4 regions of the Paenibacillus sp. Y412MC10 genome follow, and region 1 is predicted to be linked to each of the others. Evidence: riboswitches for the same ligand, from Rfam matches in the RefSeq annotation. Region 1 holds a riboswitch; each other region holds the start of a gene.
What was found. A riboswitch is a leader RNA that binds a small molecule or an ion and turns the genes downstream of it on or off. The one in region 1 is predicted to bind thiamine pyrophosphate.
Positions count from the first base shown of each region.

Region 1 (5,403 bases):
CTTCACCGCTGACCAGATTTGCTCCCTGCCTTCCGGGTCGAGCAGGGCGGACGGCTCATCGAGGAACAGCACCTCCGGCTCCAGCAGAAGGGCCGAAGCCAGCGCAAGCCTCTGCTTCATCCCCTGCGACAGATGACCGATCGGCATATGCAGCTCCTGAAGGTCAAGCCCAACCTCATGCAGGACGGCTTGCATTCGCTCCTTCATCTCGTCGCGGGGAACGCTGAGGTTCTCCAGCACGAAGGCCAGCTCTTCATCCACGTACGGCATGCAGAACTGGGTATCCGGATCTTGGAATACATATCCCCAAGAGCGAGGCACCAGCTGGGCTTCGCATTTCATCGGCACCTCCGTGGCGCGGGGAATCATCCCGCTAAGCACCTGAAGCAGCGTAGATTTGCCGCAGCCGCTCGGACCGAGCAGCAGCACCTTTTCCCCGCGGGCAGCCGAGAAGGACAAGTCCTTAAACATCAAACGCTCCTCGCCCGGATACTTCAGGCGCAATCCCTCCACATGCACGGCCTGCTCCGTAACCGCCTCGGCGGTTGAAGACGAAACCAAGCGGGCGGCGGTTTTAGACATGGCGCGGATCATCCAGTGCTTCATAATCCTTCTTGGACGCAGGGCGCAGCAGGGATGTGACGCCCGTACGGTCCAACGCTTTGGCCAGCAGCAGCATGAGCAAGCCGGCAATGACGGCGCCGCTGAGAATCCGCATGCCATACTTGGCAAGGAACATCCAGGTCTGAAGATCATCGGTATAACTGTAATAGAAGTCCATCACCATCGAGCCGACCGCCGCGCCGGCCCCGGCAATCGCCACCGTCCACGCCGAGGTGCTCCGGTAACGGAACGCCGCGAATACCAATTCCGCGCCCAGCCCTTGAATGAGACCGTACAGCAGCAGCGTCAGTCCCCAGCCGCTCCCGAACAGCACTTCCACGTGGGCCGCCGCCACCTCCGCGATGATGGCCACTCCCGGCTTGCGGATCAGCAGGTAAGCGAGCGTGGCCGCTGCGAACCACATGCCGTATAACAGTTCATCCGCTTCGAAGAACAGCGGTTTCAGCAGATTGTAAACCGATCCCCAGAAGTGATAAATGACGCCAAGCACCAGCGATACCAGCACCGTCACCAAAATATCGCTTAATCGCAGCCCTTTTCTAGGCTGTACCCCCAATTTCTCTTGCACAGACGTTCCCATAACAACACATTCCCCTCTCCACCGCTTTTTTTGTATAAACACAACAAAAAACCGTCTGGAAAAACGCGCAGACGGAAAAATAGGCCCTATGTAGGCAGGGTCGGATATTCTCTACGCTGGCATTACCCAGTTCAGATTAACGGTCAACAGCGGATAGCAGCTGCAATCTCAGCCTGATTCACTCAAGCCCCCGTATTCCCTATTCGGTTTCATGTTAATCTTAAAATACACATTCGTTCCCCAATTAGCAAGAACCTTTTTTCAAAAATGGCTATTTATTGATTTCCGGCTCATTCTATGTCAATATCAGAGTGATTGGCTTTTCCACCAACGTTTTATTGCCGACACCTATGCACAAAGGAGAATGACATGGCTAAACAATTGCTGCGTCTGATGACCGAGCTGTCCTCCCGCAAGTGGCTGTCCCGCATCATGGGGCATTGTTCCCACAGCCGGCTGAGCCGTCATCTAATACCTGCATTTATACGAATCTACCAAATCCCGGCGCATGAAGCGGAGAAGGAGATCCACGAATACCGTTCGCTGAACGAATTCTTTTCCCGCCGGTTAAAAATAGGCCTCCGCGCCATAGACGACACCGCCGATGCCATGGTAAGCCCCGTCGATGCCACGATTTCGGCGATGTGCGCCGTCAACGCCGGCACCATCCTCAGCGTCAAGGGACAGGATTATACCCTGAGCGAGCTGCTCGCCAAGTCACCGAGAATGGAGAATTATATCAACGGTTATGCATTCGTATTGTATTTAAGCCCCACCGACTATCATCGCATACATTCCCCGGTAACCGGCATTCAAGCGGAAAGCGAGCATTTGAAGGGCCGGGTATACCCCGTGAACGATTTTGCGATGACCCATATCCGGAACGTGCTCAGCCGCAACGAGCGCCTCATTACCTATATTGCCCATGAATTCGGCGAAGTTGCGGTCGTGAAGGTCGGAGCCATGAACGTAAGCAGCATCCGTTATGCCGACGAGAGCGTGAAGAAATACGACATTGGCGACGAACTTGCGTACTTTGAATTCGGCTCTACCGTCGTGCTCTTGACGGAGAACGGCACGTTTACACCCCGCGGTGACTTGGAACCGGGCTCCAAGGTGAAGATGGGAGAACTGCTCGGTTTGCTGCACCCTTCCACAGCCCGAAAAGGGTAATTCCTTTCAGCTTCCAAGCATGCGCTTTAAGCTAAGTCCATGAAACATTCGACGGATGAAGGATTACCGCCTGCTCAGCAGCCGGTAAATGATCCGCTGAAACAGCCGATCTGGCAGCAGTCCCTTGATCCGCGCGGTCAGCCGCGTGCCTCGGGGCAGCGTATAGCGGAACCTCGGTTTGGTCATGGACGATATGCTTGCCACAAGACGGGCTACCTCCTGCGGATCCCCGCTTTCCTTGGCCGTCCGCTCGGAATAGTCCAGCACGCCCTTCAGCAGATCGCTGTAGGGTGATCCTTCCTTGACCGCCAGCTCCCCAAAACTCTTGTTCCAGATCGGCGTGCCGTAGGCACCGGGCTGGACCAGCACGACGTCGATCCCAAAGGGCATCAACTCCATGGACAGGCTCTCGCCGAACCCCTCCAGCGCAAATTTGGAAGCGGCATAGGGACCATAACCCGGAAAGCCGACCCTGCCGCTAATGCTGCTCATGAGAATGATTTTAGACCGTCCGGTCTTGCGCAGCAGCGGGAGCATATGCTGCGTCACCGATACGGTCCCGATGAAATTCGTCTCCATCTGCTTTCGCCAGCCCCCCAGCGGCACTTCCTCCACCATGCCGCCCACCGCCTCGCCGGCGTTGTTCACCAGCACGTCCAAGCGGCCGAACTTCTGCTCCAGCGCCGAAGCAGCAGCCTTGACCTGCTCCTCGGCACTTATATCCAATCGGAAGATGTGAATACGCCCGGTAACATCTGCTTGTTCAGCCTGAGCCAACAGCTCTGCTGCCGCCTCAGGTCTGCGAAGACCCGCGGCCACGTCATAACCTGCTTTTGCCAGCTCCAGACTGATCAGCAGTCCGAACCCGCTTGACGCGCCCGTGACCAGCGCAACCTTCCCTGCTCCCGCCGTTACCACCGGATCACCGCCGGCTCCGTCGATGCCGTTATTCCTCTCACATGCCAACATCCTTCCTTTATCCAAATGCCTAATCCCTTACTTTTTCGAGCTCTGCTCTTAAGCGTTTTATGTATATTCCCAATATATCAAATGTTTGCAATGTCAACAGAGTCTATCGCAGCTGCATCCCTTTACAACGTAATCAGACAAACTCCCTGTCCGTATAGGCACCCACTAAATAGCCCCACAAAGCGGAGCCTATGCTTCGATGCTTATTCCAAATACTTTGCGGGGACTCCAAAACATATCGAAAAAAAGGGAGCTTGTCAGCTCCCTTTTGCGTGTTTCCAGCGAAATGCGTATATGATAACGGGATTCAACATCACCCGTATGTAGGCCAAGGTCCTTTAAAACCAAACGTCCTGATGATTCGGATTCGTTGTCTTCATGCGGCGCAAGCGATTTCTGAAAATACCGCAGCCGCCACGACTGAAGAAACGTCCACGCACCCGTCTTCTTGGGCTCATTCCCCTCTCCCCCCTTCATAAGAAAAACGTCTATCGACGTACTCGCATAGAAGACAGACCGCATTTAGCGGAAGTTTTTCTTGCGATATCAGGAAGGCTCATGCTTCGAATTTATACTTTCTGATATCTTAAAATGAAACTGTACGTCGTTTTTACCCTAAATCGCTTGCTATGAAACCCATAGGCCCCTTCCACCAAGCAGGTAAGTTATGGAAGGGCGGGGAATCACCGAATTTCGGATGGGCTCTTGCCCGTATACTGCTTAAATTGTCGGCTGAAGAAGAAAATATCCCGATAACCCAGCGCGTCGGCCACTTCCGTTACGTTCATCCCTTGATGCAGCAGCAGATGCTGCGCCCGCTCGATCCGCATCTGAATGATATAGGATTGCACCGGCGTGCCGATCAGCTCCTTGAACTTGATCGAGAAGTAGCGGGGAGACAACCCCGCTCTGGCCGCCAAATCCTCGACCCGATGGGGAACCCCCGGGTGCTGGCGGACGTAATTCGCGATTTCATGGATCGCCTCGGACAGCTGATTGCTTGCTTTTTTGACCACCGGAGCATCCAGATCCGAGCGCAGCAGATGAATCATCAGCTGCTTCAGAATGAGCTGGCCCTCTTCCAGTGAACCATAGGGCTTGTCCAGATACAAACGCACATAGCGTGCAAGCAAATATTCGAAATCCATCGTTTCCGTCAGCTTGCGATAAGATGCCGGAATCTCTTCGACCGGGTCGGTCACGTCAAAATGGATATATGTCAATACGAGCGGCTTCTGCGGATTGTGCGTCGCGCTCGTATGATCTCCGGGTCGGAACAGGAAGCAGCTTCCCTTTCCCACGGTAAAGGGCTCGTCATTTAGCTCGACCGTGCCTTCGCCGCTCCATACATAGAACAAATCGTAGTTCTGCATGGGCCTTTCGCGTTTTTGCCATTTCCAGCCCGGCTCGCAAACGATTTTGGCAAGCGCAGGCATGATTATAAACGAAGACGGCGATGCATTCAGCATCTCGTCATAACCCCCTCATCTCATTCAAAAATTGACCTCTTTCCCATCATACCCGTTTTTTATGTTTTTTGCATGTCCCGCCATGCCTGCGCCATCCGGGCAACCCCTTCTTCGATGCTGGATATGCCGAGATGCGAGAAGCCGAAGCAGGCGGCAGGCGGCCCGGGCGTACGATGATAGGCCGCCGCATCCCGAAACATGACGCCGCGCTTGCGGGCAGCCTCCTGGAACAGGGCGTACTCTTCCGCGGAGCGCAGCCAGTTCGCGTAAACGTGCAGGCCGGCATCGCCGGGGTGAAGGCGAAACAAGCCCGAGGCGTGGGTTTCCATCCCATGGCGAAGCGCCTCATACCGCGCGCCGTACAGCCGGGTCATTCTTCTGAGATGCCGCCCGTAACCTCCCCTTACAATAAAGCGGGCCAAGGCACGCTGCTCCAATACGGCTGGCGAGATCGGCTCGTACAGAGCCTTGGCCTGAACGACCGCCTCAACCAGGCTCGGGGGAAGCACGGCATAACCGATGCGGAGGCCGGTGAACATCGTTTTGGAGAATGAACCGACAAAGATGACGCGCCCCTCGTCGTCCAGC
Region 1 covers NC_013406.1:6,082,034-6,087,436, forward strand. The annotation lists gene GYMC10_RS26715 (ABC transporter ATP-binding protein) at 1-582, opposite strand, end outside; gene GYMC10_RS26720 (ECF transporter S component) at 575-1,204, opposite strand; TPP riboswitch at 1,296-1,408, opposite strand; gene asd (archaetidylserine decarboxylase) at 1,574-2,377, shown strand; gene GYMC10_RS26730 (oxidoreductase) at 2,441-3,346, opposite strand; gene GYMC10_RS26740 (helix-turn-helix domain-containing protein) at 4,030-4,815, opposite strand; gene GYMC10_RS26745 (PLP-dependent aminotransferase family protein) at 4,875-5,403, opposite strand, start outside.

Region 2 (5,403 bases), 2.4 Mb from region 1:
GCAGGAGTTTTACGGCATTCAGTAAGGAATGAAGACGGATGCTGAAGGCTAGTATCATCGTATAGCGGAAGATGCTAGGAACAAGTGGATAAAGGAGGCACCCTCGCAAGATCTGAGATCTTGCGAGGGTGCCTCCTTTTTTAACATCGCGCGTCGGCAGCATCGCGCGTCGGCAGCATCGCGCGTCGGCAGCATCGCGCGTCGCCGGCATCGCAACGTCGCCAGAACCGCAACATCGAAGTACCGCCGGTATGCAGCTGCATGTCACATTGCTCGCCAGTACAGCTTAACCAACTCCGGGCATCATGCCGCTAACCATGACCTGTTAACGGACACCAGTTCCCTTATTTCCCTTATTTCCCTGATTAATCCCCGATTCTCAGATCTAACGGACACAGGATCCCCTATTACCTCAATAAGGAGCCTATTTGCGATCAGATTCTATGATTAACGTATCTGGTGTCCGTTAGCCATCAAAAATTACGCCTATTCAGCTAAATAACGTATCCTCAGTCCGCTTGTCCTTGAGCGGTCGCCCCAAGACCAGTAGTCGCACAAGACCAGTAGTAGCATCAATACCAGTAGTCACACTAAGACGAATAATAGCATCAAGATCAGAAGTAGCACCAAGATCAGAAGTAGCATCAATACCGTAGTCGCCCCAAGACCAGTAGTCGCACAAGACCAGTAATAGCATCAATACCAGCCAGTCACCAAGGCACTCGTTAACGGACACCAGTTCCCTTAATCTCCTGATTCGCCCTCGATTTTTAGATCTAACGGACACAGGATCCCTTATTACCGCAATAAACTGTCCTTTTGCCATCATACTCTACAAGTAACGTATCTGGTGTCCGTTAGCCATCAAAAATTACGTCTTTTCAGCTAAATAACGTATCCTCAGTCCGTTTGTCCTCGAGCGGTCGCCCCAAGACCAGTAGTCGCACAAGACCAGTAGTAGCACCAAGACCAGTAATAGCACCTACTATATACTACTTTGTGTCCCCCAGGTTTCTACCTCTAACCCATAGCTACTCTAAGTTATGCTGTTCTAAGTTGTTTTGGTCGGCAGCCATCCATGCATACCCTTGGGACACCGAATCCACCCATGTCCTCCCTGTGATAACGCTCGCTTCACGGTAACTTTTTACGACATCTTCACCACGATCTCCGCCCCTGCAACATAGGTCATCGCTTGGATGTATTCCGGGTCTTGGGCACGCTGTTCCATTTCCACCGGAGTGAGGTCCTCCATTCGTGTCTGTACCCACCATAAGTTGCCGAACGGGTCCCGTACCCGTCCCACCCGATCGCCGAAGAACAAGGTCGTTGGCTCCGTCACCGAGACCGCTCCTGCGGCCAGCGCTTGCCGATACACGTCATCGCAATCCTCAACATACAAACGGAGGTATGCCGGGCTATCCGGCCATTCCGGCTTTGCATCAAACATCATGACGACGGCATCTCCGATTCGGACCTCGGCATGGCCGATGACACCATCGCCAACATAGACGCGGGCAAGCTCTTCGGCTCGGAATGCTTGTTTGAGGAAATCGATCAGCGCTGCGGAGTTTCTTGAGATGATCCACGGCGTCACGGAGGTGTAGCCATCCGGAATGGGTTTAACCGCTTTCGGTTGGTTCGTCATAAATACGCTCGCTCCTTTAAACTTCATTTATTTGAATTGCGCTTATGCACTCATTATGCGGGGGCATATATGACAGCCGAGCGTCAGTGTTTCCGGTATGAGTTTGGGGTAGCCTGCGTTTTTATCTTGCGAAAAGACAGCCGCCACCGTACATCGTCACAATCACGCGGTCGGAGGAAGGTTCGAGCTTGAGGTTCCGTCCACAAACTGTTAACGTTTGACACCACCCCCAAACCTATGTACAGTATTAGACAAAAGAATAGGAAGTCCACTAGGGGAGCCGTTGGCGGCTGAGACAAGAGCGTATCTTGGACCCTTTGAACCTGATCTAGTTCGTACTAGCGTAGGAAAGTGGAGCCTTCGAATATGAGGTCTCGGTGCGTTTTTTTGGCGCACCCGGGCTTGTTGACGAAGCCGCTCCAGTTTTCGGGGCGGCTTTTTAGCGTTGTCTGAAAAGTCGTGTCTTACGGACTTCCTGCTCTTCAATATGTTGGAGGTGGGGACAAACATGAGTTTCACGCAAGAGCTCCGTCAGCAGGCGGGAGGCATTTTTCAAGCAATCTTCGATCATCCTTTCGTAAAAGGCATTGCCGAGGGGAATCTGGAGCGGGAGCAGCTGATTCACTATGTGAAGCAGGATTTTGAGTATTTGAATGCCTACATGCGGATTTACGGAATTGCCATATCCAAATCGACCAGCCGGGAAGAGATCGCGACCTTTAACGAACAGATTTCATTCATTCTGCACAGCGAGGTGCACCCACATCAGAATTTTTGCGCAGCCGCCGGGGTGACCTATGAAGAGCTTCAAGGATATCCGCTGGCTCCGTCCGCGCATCATTACATCCGTCATATGCTGACGGTGGCGCATGAGGGTAGTTTGGGCGAGATTATGGCCGTGCTGCTGCCATGCCCATGGACGTATCTGGAGATTGGCCGCAAGCTGCTGAATGAGGTGAAGCCGGATGCCTCCCATCCGTTTTACGACTGGATTTCTTTCTACGGAAACCGGGGGGAAGACGCGACAGCCAAATTCCGCGGCCGTGTCGATGCATGGGCGGAGCGTGCGACGTCAGCCGAGCGGGAACGGATGAGGGAGCATTTCATGCTGAGCTGCCAGCTGGAGTATCTGTTCTGGGACATGGCTTATAAGCAGGAGGAGTGGCCGGTGCAGCTGGAGGCTGCCGTGCTGTAAAGAGCGATGTTCACAAGCATAAATGGAATTCCATTATAGCGAAGAGAGGCTGATATAAATGCATTCATGGGAAAAAGAGGTTTCGGTGCTTTTAACGAAGGTACAGCAGACGAGCCCTCTCGTTCACAATATGACGAACGTGGTGGTTACGAATTTTTCGGCTAACGGCTTGTACGCGCTGGGCGCGTCGCCGGTCATGGCTTACTCGCCGGAGGAAGTGGCGGATATGGCCGCTATCGCGGGCGCGCTCGTATTGAACATCGGCACGCTGAACCGCGAGCTGGTGGATGCGATGATGATCGCGGGACAATCGGCGAACGCCCATGGCGTGCCGGTGCTGCTGGACCCGGTCGGCGCGGGAGCGACCCGTTTTCGGACGGAGTCGGCGCTGCGGATCCTAAGCGAGGTGAAGGTTTCGCTCGTGCGCGGAAATGCGGCTGAAATCGCTCACCTTATCGGGGAGGTCCGCGAGATCAAGGGCGTAGACGCAGGCAATAGCGCAGGCAGCAATCATGCCGAGCTGGCCGTGCGGGCTGCGCGCGAGTTAGGCACGATCGTGGCCATTACCGGTGAAGAGGACGTGATTACCGATGGAACGGAAGTGCGCATCATTGCCGGAGGGGATGCGCTGCTTACGAAGGTGACCGGCGCAGGCTGCCTGCTGACCTCGGTGCTGGGTGCCTTTGCCGCGGTGGAAGCGAACCTGCTGCTTGCAGGTACGGCGGGTCTGGCCTTCTATGGGGCCGCGGCGGCGAAAGCTGCTGAGCGAACGGCAGATCTGGGACCGGGAAGCTTCCAGATCGCTTTCCTGGACGAGCTGGCGAAGCTTCATCCAGGATCGCTGGAAGGGTATGCCGCTGTACTGGAAGCGGGAGCGGCGGCTGCCGGAGGCACACGATGAGCGAGGCTCGCATACCCCGTGCCCTGACGATTGCCGGGTCTGACAGCGGCGGCGGCGCCGGCATTCAGGCCGATCTGAAAACCTTCCAGGAGCTCGGCGTGTACGGCATGTCGGCGATTACCGCGATTACGGTGCAGAATACCATGGGGGTTCACGGCGTATATCCGCTGCCGCCCGAAGCAACTGCGGAGCAGATTGAAGCGGTTGGCTCGGACCTCGGAGTAGATGCATTGAAGACGGGCATGCTGTTCAACGCCGAGATCATTCGGCTGGTTGCTGACCGGATTCGGGCATTCGGCTGGGGGAAGGTCGTTGTCGATCCCGTGATGATCGCCAAGGGCGGGGCGGAGCTGCTGCAAAGCGAAGCGGTGCAGGCTTTAAGAGAAGATTTGCTGCCGCTGGCGTTGATTGTCACCCCCAATATACCGGAGGCCGAAGTATTGGCGGGGATGCGTATCCGCACGATGAACGATCGCAACGAAGCGGCGAGGCGTATTCATGATCTGGGGCCCAGGATCGTAGTGATCAAAGGCGGTCATGACGAGGGAATGCTTGGTAACGGTGAAGGCACAGATCACGAAAGAGGCAGGGAACCAGCTATAGCGGCGGATATGCAGCAGGAAGAAATGCCTCAGTCCGATAGGACGCACGGTCAAACGAGCACTGCCATGCCTGCTGGGGAGTATAGTGGGGGCCGTTCGCTCTTTTCCAACGATGACGGTAATCCCGAAAGTCCTCCGGTCATCGACCTCGTATACGATGGCATGGCCTTCACAGAGTTATATGGCAAACGAATTCATACCGTTCATACGCACGGTACCGGCTGTACTTTCTCTGCGGCCATTACCGCAGGCCTTGCTCAAGGCTTGAGCGCATACGATGCGATTCAGAGCGGGCGCTTATTTATCCAAGCGGCCATTGAGGACGGATTGAACCTGGGGCAGGGACAGGGCCCGACCAATCATTGGGCATACAATCGCCGCCGTCAGGCGGTGCTGCGATGACGGGCAGAGTGGCACCCGAGATCATGAGACGGCATCTGCGGATGTACCTCGTGCTTGGCAGCGTGAACTGCAGCGTCGAGCCAAGCTTGGTCGTGCAGGAAGCACTGGCTGGAGGCGCAACCATGGTCCAGTTTCGTGAGAAGGGGCAAGCAGCACTCGCCGGGGAGCCGATGATTCGGCTGGCCCGCCGTATCCAGGCCGAGTGCCACCTAGCAGGCGTGCCCTTCATCGTCAATGACGATGTGGAGTTGGCACTGAAGCTGGACGCCGACGGCGTGCACGTCGGCCAGGACGACGAATCCGCGGCTTCCGTCCGCGAGCGGATCGGCAACCGGATTCTCGGTGTTTCCGCCCACACGGTGGAAGAAGCGCGGCGCGCGATTCTCCACGGCGCCGATTATCTTGGGATCGGGCCGATCTATCCGACCCGCTCGAAGGATGATGCCAGAACTGCGCAAGGCCCAGCAATTTTCCGTGAGCTTCGCGAAGCTGGAATCCATCTGCCGATCGTTGGGATTGGCGGGATTACCGTGGAGCGCGTGGAGGAAGTGATTGGAGCGGGTGCGGATGGCGTCGCGGTAATATCCGCCGTGACGGGAGCGGAGTCGGCGCGGGAAGTTGTAGAGGCTTTTATAGATAAGATACGATGTACGAC
Region 2 covers NC_013406.1:1,340,197-1,345,599, forward strand. The annotation lists gene GYMC10_RS05650 (ABC transporter substrate-binding protein) at 1-25, shown strand, start outside; gene GYMC10_RS05660 (VOC family protein) at 1,148-1,648, opposite strand; TPP riboswitch at 1,912-2,015, shown strand; gene tenA (thiaminase II) at 2,157-2,843, shown strand; gene thiM (hydroxyethylthiazole kinase) at 2,902-3,744, shown strand; gene thiD (bifunctional hydroxymethylpyrimidine kinase/phosphomethylpyrimidine kinase) at 3,741-4,748, shown strand; gene thiE (thiamine phosphate synthase) at 4,745-5,403, shown strand, end outside.
Region 2: linked by a shared signal. The riboswitch ahead of tenA (thiaminase II) and the one ahead of GYMC10_RS26720 (ECF transporter S component) in region 1 are both predicted to bind thiamine pyrophosphate.

Region 3 (5,403 bases), 1.8 Mb from region 1:
TTTCCACCACCTCGAATACGAAATCCCTCGGATCCAGATGGAGCCTGTCGATCGTATTGAAGGTGTGGCTCAGACACATCTGCGCATCGTATATCGAGGACGGCAGGAAATTCACGAACCGCTTCACGCCGATCGGAAGCCACTCGGCACTGGTCTCAATCGCACTGGTTCGTGCCGCCTGGTCCAGGAATGAATGCAGTCCGGTTTTTCGGGCTGTCTCAAACAGCTCGTACGGCTGGAACCGGAGTCCCCACTCTACCGGTCGAAGGAGAAATTCATAGGCCACGATCTGCTCGTTTGGATCCACGATGGGCTGCATGTAGCTCGTAAACTGCTTATGTAAAATGACATTCACCATATCATAATGCTCCATCTGCAGTTCGAACTTCTGCATAGGGATCCACGAATGCCGGATTTGCGGAGCTCCTCCACGGGTAACACAGAAGGACAGCTCTTGACGAATCTTCAGCGGAAGGGGTTGCAGACACTCGATGATGGAGATCAGGTCCGCTCGTACCTTGTAGTTCACAGCACAACCCTCATTGTTCTCTTGTACCGCGTAGCCGTTCACTGCCAGCAATTGAATAAGCTCACCACTTGCAGGCTTCATATGAATGGTCCCCTGGTCCTCAATCGGTTCAAAGGTGCTGCAATTGTCGCAAATCATGTTCGTCCTCCTTGGCAAGCTAGCTCTCACTATGCTTCTTATCGGCATTTTGAATATGATTTCTTTGCATTTTATGGATTTTATATCGAAGTTATGACCTATTTTGCGAGAAATGCGCAAGATTCGTGCAATGATTGCGCTAAATTCTACAATAATCGACTTATATTGCTCTTAACAACACATTGTCGATACCAGAGTCTTTTGTCTATTCGACTTTTTGATCCAACAGCTGCAGCAGCATCGTTCGTTCCACATCGAAATGCCAGCGGGCGTTTCGCTCTTTCGCCGCATACATCGCTGCATCCGCGCGACCGATCAGCTCTTGGTCGTTCCTGGCATGATCCGGATAGACCGCGATGCCGATGCTCGGCGTGGTTCGGACCTCATGCCCTTCCAGCTCATACGGCTCGCTCAGCATCGTCCAGATCTCTTCCGCCATCCAGATCAGTTCCTGATCCTCGCCGGCCGGATGAATCACTACCGTAAATTCGTCCCCTCCTAAACGGGAAACCAGAACGCCTTTGGATTCAAGGGTTTGAAGACGGGTCGCGACCTTACGAATCAGCAAATCGCCGGCACGATGGCCGTAGCGGTCATTCACTCGTTTAAAACGGTTCATATCCATATATAGCAGCCCTACGCGGGAACCCGCACGGTCCGCCTCCTGCAGCGAGCTCGACAGCCTCGCGTTAAAGTAGCGGCGGTTATAGAGTCCCGTAAGATCGTCGCGATGCGCCAAGGTCTCGCTCTGCATCAAGCTTTGATGCAGCCGGTCAAACAAGCGGTCATTCTCGAACTGGATCAGGATCTGCCTGATCAGAATCAGGATGACGCAGAGGGATAAGCCGGTAAAAAGCCCGTTCCATCCTCCGAACCGCTGCACCATAAGGGCAAACATCCCGCCAAGCACGCTGTAAGGAAGCAGATATCTTACGATCAGATTTCCGAACGAACGGGGCTCCCTCTCATCCAACGATTGATTTCGGGCATCGGGAGCTGACCGCCCTCCTGCCAAACCAATGATGAATACCGATAACGTATACAGTGGGTACAGGTATGAACGAACTTCAACACCCTTATAATCGACGAGATACATATGCAGAACATCGGCGGCAATGTACATGCTCCCGCCAAGGCATATCAGGAAGACTGCCCGTTTCCTTAGCTGCCCTGTGTTAAAATACAACACCAGGGTGAAGAAAATAAGCACCGTTGCGCACAGCGGGTACAGCATGTCAACCCACAGCTTTCCCCACAAGGCTTCATTCGCCAAACCGTTAAGCTCGGGCTTGATGAAATATTCCCAGCCTACCGTCATGACCGTTATGCCAACGATCACGATATCCAGCATAAACCGCACTCCCCGAAACGAACCTTGTACGTGCCGGAACAAATAAATGAGGGAACCTGCAAACAGGATGATTTCGAATCCCCAGAATAATTGAGTCAAAATTGTCCGGGAAGCGCTCTCTTTCCCCAGCCAAAAATAACAAGCATCGATGATTCGAGCCGAGGCATCCGCCATCAGCCCGGCACTTACGATAAGCCAAAACCTTCGAAGATGCGGCTCGTAATGCCGACTGATCCGTAGTAAATAGACGGAAGCGGCAGCGGAAGCCATAATGACTAGAACACGCTGAAGCAATAAAGCATCAGGCATCCACAGAACGGTCATTATCTGAATGAATGCATATATGATGGCGAGTCGAATCCACAGATGATCTGCTGGAGTTGGACTCATAAGCATTCCTCCTCGGCCAAAAGGCAAGCTTTCTTCAATGCTTGTTTGTTAGGTCTTTTGAATTAATAGTTATAGTTCTCATGATACTTTTTACCCACCTAAAAGTAAAGATGAGGAAATGAAAGAAAGACCATCGATTCTACTCTATTAAACCATCGCCCTCCAAAAGCTTTCCGTCCTCAAGACCCACTTGACGTATAGGAATTATATGATAATATTTCAGTCATATCTCATATGAATCGGAAAGGGTGTTTAGCCTTGTCACAGAAACGATTGGATCATGTCGGCATTGTCGTCCGGGACCTTGAAGCCACGATTGCTTTTTACACAACCGTCGTCGGACTTGAACTGAAAGATCGCCTTACCCATACCAATGGCGTCATCCAGCTGGCATTCCTCGGATTTAACGGCAGCGACGAAACGGAAGTCGAGCTTATCCAGGGTTACAGCGACACGCTTCCCGCAGAAGGCACCGTCCATCATTTCGCCGTCAGCACCGATAACATCGAAGCGGAATATGTGCGCGTACAGGGACTGGCCGTACCTCATCTTGACGAAGAAATCGTAACGCTTCCGAACGGGTACCGCTATTTCTTCGTCCACGGTCCCGAAGGAGAATGGATTGAGTTCTTCCAGCGCTAACCGCTGGCGAACAGGTTCCTTTCAAAATGCTTCATCCCGTGAATGGTTAACGGGGTTCATTCTTCCAACCGCACAAGCCATGTCCAATACGAAGACCTGCCTCGTTCGCATCCCTTCCGAACTAGACAGGTCTTTGCGTTAGGACTATAATAACGGATGTAACGTCCGAAACTTCATAAATCCCGGGGGAGCTGGAATTTGGCCGGCTGAGAGTGTATCCGATGATACTGACCCTTACACCTGATCTGGGTAATGCCAGCGTAGGAAGTCCATGTTTGCGGCAGCTATGATTTGCCGTGGTATACACTTACGCCGTCATGCGTCCTGATATCATTCAGGGCGCTTTTTTTGTGGAGTTAACGAGGTCATAGAAAGAGAAAGAGAATTCAAAGGAGAGAAGACACGATGAAGAAGGGAAAATGGATGGCACTGCTTCTCGCTTGCGCCCTGCTGATGGTTGCGGCGGGATGCGGTACAGGCGGACAGAACGAAAATACAGGTACCGAAGGCGCAGACGGCCAGGCAGCCGAAAAGCTCCGCGACGTACAGCTGATGCTCGATTGGTCGGCCAACACAAACCACACCGGACTGTATGCAGCCAAGGAGCTCGGGTATTATGAGGAAGAAGGGCTTAACGTCCAGATCGTCCAGCCGGGGGCGGGCGGAACGGATACGCTGGTCGCATCCGGCAAGGTGCCGTTTGGCATCAGCTACCAGGAAGGCGTCACGCTTGCCAGAACCCAAGGCCTGCCGCTTGTCTCCATTGCGGCGATTATTCAGCATAATACATCCGGCTTTGCCGCCCCCAAGGACAAGGGGATCGTCAAGGCTGGCGATTTTGAAGGGAAATCCTACGGCGGCTGGGGCTCGCCTGTTGAGGAAGCCGTCATGAAATCCATCATGGAGATCGACGGTGCCGATGTCAGCAAAGTAAATATGGTTAACATGGGCGATGCCGATTATTTTACGGCCGTCAAACGCGATATTGATTTTGCCTGGATCTTCTATGCCTGGACCGGTATCGAAGCCGAGCTCCGGAACGAGCCGCTTGACATGATCTATGTGAAGGACTACTCCGAGCAGCTTGACTATTACACGCCGGTGATCGTAACGAACGAGAAGCTGATCCAGGAGGACCCGGAGCTTGTCAAAGCATTCATGCGGGCGACCTCAAAAGGATACGACTATGCGATTCAACATCCTGAGGATGCGGCTGCCCTGCTGACGAAGGCCGTTCCCGAACTGGATGCCGAGCTGGTTCTTGCCAGCCAGAAATGGCTGAGTCCCCGCTATCAGGATGATGCTGCCCGCTGGGGCGAGCAGAAAGCCGAAGTATGGTCGGGGTATGCAGACTGGATGTTTGAACGCAAGCTGCTCGAGAAGGAGCTTGATGCGGACAGCGCCTTCACCAATGAATTTTTACCGGAGAAACCATAGGATGCATTTAATTAGGAAGAGAGACGCCTGTCCGGCAGGCTGGCTCTCTTCCATTACAATATAGCTTGCATGAAAGGATGAGTTTAGATGGCAAACACCCTCTTGAGCATACAAGTGATACCCAGAACGCCGGATGGAGGCGACAGCATTCCTTATGTGGATGAAGCGATTCGGGTCATTCAAGAGTCGGGCGTGAAATACGAGGTCCATGCGCTCGAAACCACCTTGGAAGGAGAGCTTTCCGAGCTGCTGATGATCGTTGAGCGCATGCATGAGGCGCTGGTGAAAGCGGGAAGTCCCAGCGTCATATCCCAGGTCAAAATCGTGCACCATCCGGGCGGCATCAGCATGGATAAGCTGACTGAGAAATACCGTCCATGAGAAAAGGCTGGTGGAGCTCCGTTTGGCCGCCCGCTGCGGCGGTCCTTTTCTTTTTGACGGTATGGCAGGCCGCGGTATCGGTATTCGATATAGAGCCGTATATTTTGCCAGCGCCGACGGCCATCGGGCATGAAGCCGCCACCGGCGCCACCGGCGCCTCCGGCCTTTTTCAGCATACGCTGGCCACGCTGCAATTAACCCTGGTCGGATTTATGATCGGTACGGCGATCGGCCTTGTCATCTCGTTGGCCCTGCATCTGGTGCCTTTTCTCAAAACCGCCCTTTATCCGCTTCTTATTCTTAGCCAGAACGTGCCGACGATCGCTCTCGCCCCGCTCCTCATGATTTGGTTCGGCTTCGGCATGCTGCCCAAGGTTATCGTGATTACCCTGGTCTGCTTCTTCCCCGTAGCCGTTGCCGCCCTGGACGGACTGGCGCGTACCGACCGCACCATGATGAATTACATGCAGATGGCGGGAGCCACTTCATGGCAGATCTTCACCAAGCTGGAGCTGCCGCATGCGCTCCCCTCCAT
Region 3 covers NC_013406.1:721,446-726,848, reverse strand. The annotation lists gene GYMC10_RS03085 (EAL domain-containing protein) at 1-667, opposite strand, end outside; gene GYMC10_RS03080 (GGDEF domain-containing protein) at 873-2,408, opposite strand; gene GYMC10_RS03075 (VOC family protein) at 2,667-3,050, shown strand; TPP riboswitch at 3,225-3,334, shown strand; gene GYMC10_RS03070 (ABC transporter substrate-binding protein) at 3,456-4,487, shown strand; gene GYMC10_RS03065 (MTH1187 family thiamine-binding protein) at 4,575-4,868, shown strand; gene GYMC10_RS03060 (ABC transporter permease) at 4,865-5,403, shown strand, end outside.
Region 3: linked by a shared signal. The riboswitch ahead of GYMC10_RS03070 (ABC transporter substrate-binding protein) and the one ahead of GYMC10_RS26720 (ECF transporter S component) in region 1 are both predicted to bind thiamine pyrophosphate.

Region 4 (5,403 bases), 1.2 Mb from region 1:
CTCTTGCGCGGGCTTTTTTGATCATATTTTCGTTCAGGTCAATGGCGGTCACTTGATAACCCATCTCCGAAAGATGGCAGGCGGTTCTGCCGGTTCCGCACCCTACCTCCAAAATGCGGCTGCCCGGTTGAATGGGATAATTCTTCAGCATTCTGAGGGTCGCCTCGAATCCTCCCGGGTGGGCACTGCCCATGCCTAATCTGGAGAGCATGTGAATGTAATTCATCTCATCTATCCCTTCTTCCTTATCGTCAATGCGGGTAATCGTTTATTTACCATATGATTCAGGTACGTTTGGGGTTTTTGTTGAATTTAATATTTTGAGCCCTTTTTTGTGGCGGATGAGAGAATTACTGGAGGAAACGGCCATGAGACTGGAACCGATGGAGGCAGCGATACGCGTCATGCAACGAAATTATCCCCACTGCTTGCTTGCCGTACTTGGCGGCAGCGCGAGCAGTGGTGAATATAATGAACATTCCGATCTGGACATCATCATCATTGAACGGGACGGATATGACTTCAGCAGGAAGACGATCGAGGCGCATGGCTGGATCGCGGAAATATTCATATTGTCCTTATCCTCCTATCGCGAATATTTCGACGAGGGAGTGCTGGCGGCGAATCCGTCTTTGCAGCGGATGGTCGCCGAAGGTACGGTGCTGCGTTCGTTGCCTGAGGGAGAAGAGGTGCGGGCGGATGCCCGGAATGATTTGAATTACGGCCCCATGCCCTTGTCGTCGAGCGATATTGCCGAATACCGCTACATCCTGACCGAGTTTTTGCTGGACTTGACAAGTCCCCGCAGGGAAGGCGAAAAATGGTTTACTGTACACAAAATAGCGTCGACTCTATGCGAATTCGTGCTGAGGGCAAACCGGGAGTGGACAGGTGAAGGAAAGATGCTGTTCCGTTTGTTCAACCGCTATAGCCCAGCCTTGGGGGATCGACTGGAGGCAGCGCTTCTGGCGATTTATCGGGAGGACGATCCTGCGGACCTTATTACATTGACGGAGGAAGCGCTCAGCCCGTACGGAGGCAGGCTGCTGGTCGGTTATGAGGAATAAATAAGCCCTGCATAAAAAAAGAGGGGGGACATTAGCCGTGACGCTCGCCCGCCATAAGCAATAAGATAATAACGTGATTAACTCACGTCATTCTTTTAAATCCAGGAGGGATCTTCATGAGCGGAGCATACGGCGGCGCATGGGGCAATTCAGTAGGAACTATATTGGTTCTCTTTATCCTGCTCGTAATCATCTTGAGTGCTTGGGTTTAAACACCTTCAAAATTCTTGCCTGCAATTGATAAAGGCCCGGCGCGTGCCGGGCCTTTATCTGTTGGAAAGGACCTTAAGCTTTGGCTTTGGGGGATGGGCTGTGGGCCGAAACCACCGCGGTCATGACCAGATGGCTGCTGTCGGATTGAATCGCATGTTGGAACGCGTCTTCGAGTGATCCGAACACCCGGGACAACGCCCCGTCCAATCGGCTGGCGTAATGAACGCTTTCACCGAATGTGCCCGCTGCCTTCGCACGATCCACTTCTGCGTAAATGACATCCATGTAATTGGCGCTACCCATCGGGTAAAGCGCGAATTGGCAGGCCGTTTCGATATCGGCGTGTTCCCCGATATCGTGGTTTAAGCGGGTCGAATCCTCATTCATATACGCATCGGCATCCGTATCGCCTGGGCAGCCGATAGAATAAGTACCGTTAAACACAGTGTGCACGCCGCTAGCCGCGGCATGAGCGAATACTGCTCTCGTCACATCAAACACATGCTCCGCACGTCCGCGAATACAAGTGCTCACATCATCCGTTTGGATCCAGACCTTTTCCGAATCCACGGAACGAAGCGCCTCCGTGATCACTTCCACGAACCGATCCGTCATGGGAAATACCGAGAACCGGCATCCCACGATCCGGCTCGTTCCGCATACAAGCTCATTCATAATTTTTATTCCTCCCCATTGTATAAGTCCACGCAAAAAAACCGCACCCCATGAAGAAGTGCAGTTATGCCTACGCAAAGAAATAAACATAAATGCTACACTTCCCCACGCTAGTATGATCTAGATCGGGTGATAAGGGTTAACGGCGGTCCGCCGTCTCTCAGCACATGGCACCCCTAGTACAGCCAAACATCAAATATGCAGTTGGTATCAAGCCGGCTCCAAGAACTTCTGAAGATCAGAAGGCGAAAGGCCTGCTTCCTGTGTTATTGTATCGCTTTGCCGGCAGGTTTTCAATGGCAGGGCACCATAAAAAAGCCGCCTATTCCAATCCTCAGGGCTTGGGTAGGCGGCTTAGGCCAGCTATGGCTTACTTGTATACCTTCACGCGATCTTCAAGCGGCGCAAATTCTTTTTCGCCCGGATCTGCAACCGGTTTGCCGAAAGGCATTTGAGCGATCAGCTTCCAGTTTTCCGGAATGTTCCATTCGGACTTCACTTTCTCGTCGATCAACGGGTTGTAATGCTGGAGGGATGCGCCCAGGCCTTCTGCCTCGAGGGACGTCCATACCACGAATTGCAGCATGCCGTTGGATTGGTTCGACCAAACCGGGAAATTGTCGGCATACAGCGCGAACTTTTGCTGCAGGTCGGCAACTACGTTATTGTCCTCGAAGAAGAGAACAGTGCCGTATCCAGCGCGGAATGCGCCCATTTTTTCAGCTGTGGATTTGAAAGCCTCTTCGTCTCCGACAACCTCTTTCAGGATGCCTTCGGTCAGGTTCCACAGTTTGTCATGCTGTTCGCCAAGCAGTACAACGACGCGTGCGCTTTGGGAGTTGAAAGAAGACGGAGTATATTTAACGGCTTCGTTAACAATCTCCTGGATGCGTTCGTCGGAAATGACCGGGTCTTTGCTGATGGCATAATGGGAACGGCGATGCTTAAGTGCTGCTGAAAAATCTTTAGACATTGAAAAAAACCTCCTGATGTAATCATGTTTGCATAAGCCTGATAACAAAGATGTCCTTTAATTCAAGCAAATATGCATGTTGAGTTGAATTGCTGTCGTTGAATTATCATTCCACATTAACTTACGTTTAGTTAGAAATAATAATTATGTTAGCATATTAATATAACTTAGAGGGAATGTCAACGCTTCGAAGGAAAGTTAATTTATATTTTTTATACCCGGTTACTGAGAATTAAATCAGCTTCTACATACTTATGTATTTCGGGAACCGCGAATCCAAGCGGCTCAGCCTCGGTGATATAAAGTTTATCTCTGCGAAACTCCTTATTATGAACAAATCATGAACAAATGATACTTGGATGAACCAATTAAATGATTTTCATTCTCAATTATACTTGTCGACTGAGAATGAGAATGATATAATCCATATCAGAACGCAATTGATAATCAATCTCAATGAGAATGGTTGGGGAATTGCTGACTGCCGGAGTTTCGACAGACATACGCATAGAAGGAAGAGCCATGAAGATTAGATACTTATTCGCAGCCGTTGTGGTACTCTCCATAATCTCGTTATTTATTGGAGTTAAAGATATCTCGCCACTGGAACTGTTCTCGATGACAGAACAACAACAGCATATTATGCTTGTAAGCCGGATTCCACGGCTTGTCAGCCTCATCTTGGCGGGTGTCAGCATGAGTATCTGTGGATTGATCATGCAGCAGCTCAGCCGCAACAAGTTCGTATCGCCGACGACGGCGGGCACCATGGACTCCGCCAGATTGGGGATCTTGGTTGCCATGCTCGTCTTTACGACAAGCGGCCCGCTTATCAAAATGCTCGTGGCATTCGTATTCGCGCTGGCAGGAACCTTTATCTTCATGAAGATACTGGATCGGATCAAGTTCAAGGACGCGATCTTCATCCCGCTGGTAGGGCTTATGTTCGGTAATATCGTCAGCTCGGTCGCGACCTTCTTTGCCTACAAATATGATCTTATACAGAATATGTCGGCTTGGCTGCAGGGCGATTTCTCCATGATCATGAAGGGCCAATATGAAATGCTGTATCTCAGTATCCCGCTTGTGATTCTGGCTTACCTGTTTGCCAACAAGTTTACGGTAGCCGGAATGGGAGAGGAATTCGCAACCAACCTGGGACTTCATTATCGGCGAGTCGTGAACCTGGGATTGGTCATCGTTGCGCTGGTTACGGCTTCCGTTGTGCTGACCGTCGGCGTGATTCCGTTCCTTGGTCTGATCATACCTAATATTGTCAGTCTGTACTTAGGGGACCACTTGAAAAAAAGCCTTTCGCATACCGCGTTGCTGGGGGCCGGGTTCGTACTGTTCTGTGACATCCTTGGCCGGATCATCATTTATCCCTACGAAATTCCGATTAGTCTGACCGTGGGCGTACTCGGAAGCGGTATATTCATTTTCTTACTGATGAGGAGAAAGGCTTATGACTTATAAAGCCAAACTCGGCCTGTTGGCCGCGGCGGCAATCATCCTGGTGGCAGTCTTTCTGTTCATTGATCTTGGCGGCAATTGGGATTACGCCCTTCCAAGACGAATCAAGAAGGTTCTTGCCATTATTCTGACCGGCGGGGCGATCGCTCTGTCTACCACGGTGTTTCAAACGGTCACGAATAACCGGATACTGACGCCAAGCGTGATGGGATTGGATTCCTTGTATATCCTGATCCAGACGACCGTGATCTTTGTCTTCGGCTCCTTCACGCTGTATAAACTGGGCAGCAATGTTAACTTTTTGATCAATGTCGGCGCGATGATCCTGTTTGCCGGGATCCTATATAAGATTTTGTTTCAGAGGGAAGGAAACAATATTTACTTCCTGCTGCTGATCGGCATGATCTTTGGAACCCTGTTCTCCAGCATGTCTTCCTTTATGGAAGTGCTGATCGATCCGAACGAGTTCCAGTACGTGTCCGACAAGATGTTTGCCAGCTTTAACAATGTGAAGACCGAGCTGCTCATCCTGTCCGCCATTGTCGTTGCGCTGACCCTGCTGTATTTTGGCCGGTTTGCCAAGTACTTGAACGTGCTGTCGCTGGGTCGTGATCAGGCGATCAACCTTGGCGTAAACTATGATTACGTTGTGAAGAGGCTTCTGATCGTTGTCGCGGTTCTCATTTCGGTGGCCACCGCATTGGTAGGACCGATCACGTTCCTTGGACTGCTTGTGGTCAACGTCGCTTATGAATTCATGAAAACATACCGGCATTCACACTTAATCACGGCGTCCATTCTGATTAGCATTATCGCCTTGGTGGGCGGTCAACTGGTGGTAGAGCGGGTGTTTACGTTCTCTACTACGCTAAGCGTCATCATCAACTTCATCGGCGGCGTTTACTTCATATACCTGCTACTAAAGGAGAGGAAAGCATGATCCAGGTTACGAACGTATCGAAAGTCTATGGCGGCAAAAAAGTCGTTGATAACGTGTCGGTT
Region 4 covers NC_013406.1:4,893,545-4,898,947, reverse strand. The annotation lists gene GYMC10_RS21280 (class I SAM-dependent methyltransferase) at 1-226, opposite strand, end outside; gene GYMC10_RS21275 (nucleotidyltransferase domain-containing protein) at 369-1,067, shown strand; gene GYMC10_RS31985 (hypothetical protein) at 1,184-1,279, shown strand; gene GYMC10_RS21270 (YkoF family thiamine/hydroxymethylpyrimidine-binding protein) at 1,353-1,955, opposite strand; TPP riboswitch at 2,041-2,143, opposite strand; gene GYMC10_RS21265 (nitroreductase family protein) at 2,326-2,928, opposite strand; gene GYMC10_RS21260 (ABC transporter permease) at 3,451-4,404, shown strand; gene GYMC10_RS21255 (iron chelate uptake ABC transporter family permease subunit) at 4,394-5,341, shown strand; gene GYMC10_RS21250 (ABC transporter ATP-binding protein) at 5,338-5,403, shown strand, end outside.
Region 4: linked by a shared signal. The riboswitch ahead of GYMC10_RS21270 (YkoF family thiamine/hydroxymethylpyrimidine-binding protein) and the one ahead of GYMC10_RS26720 (ECF transporter S component) in region 1 are both predicted to bind thiamine pyrophosphate.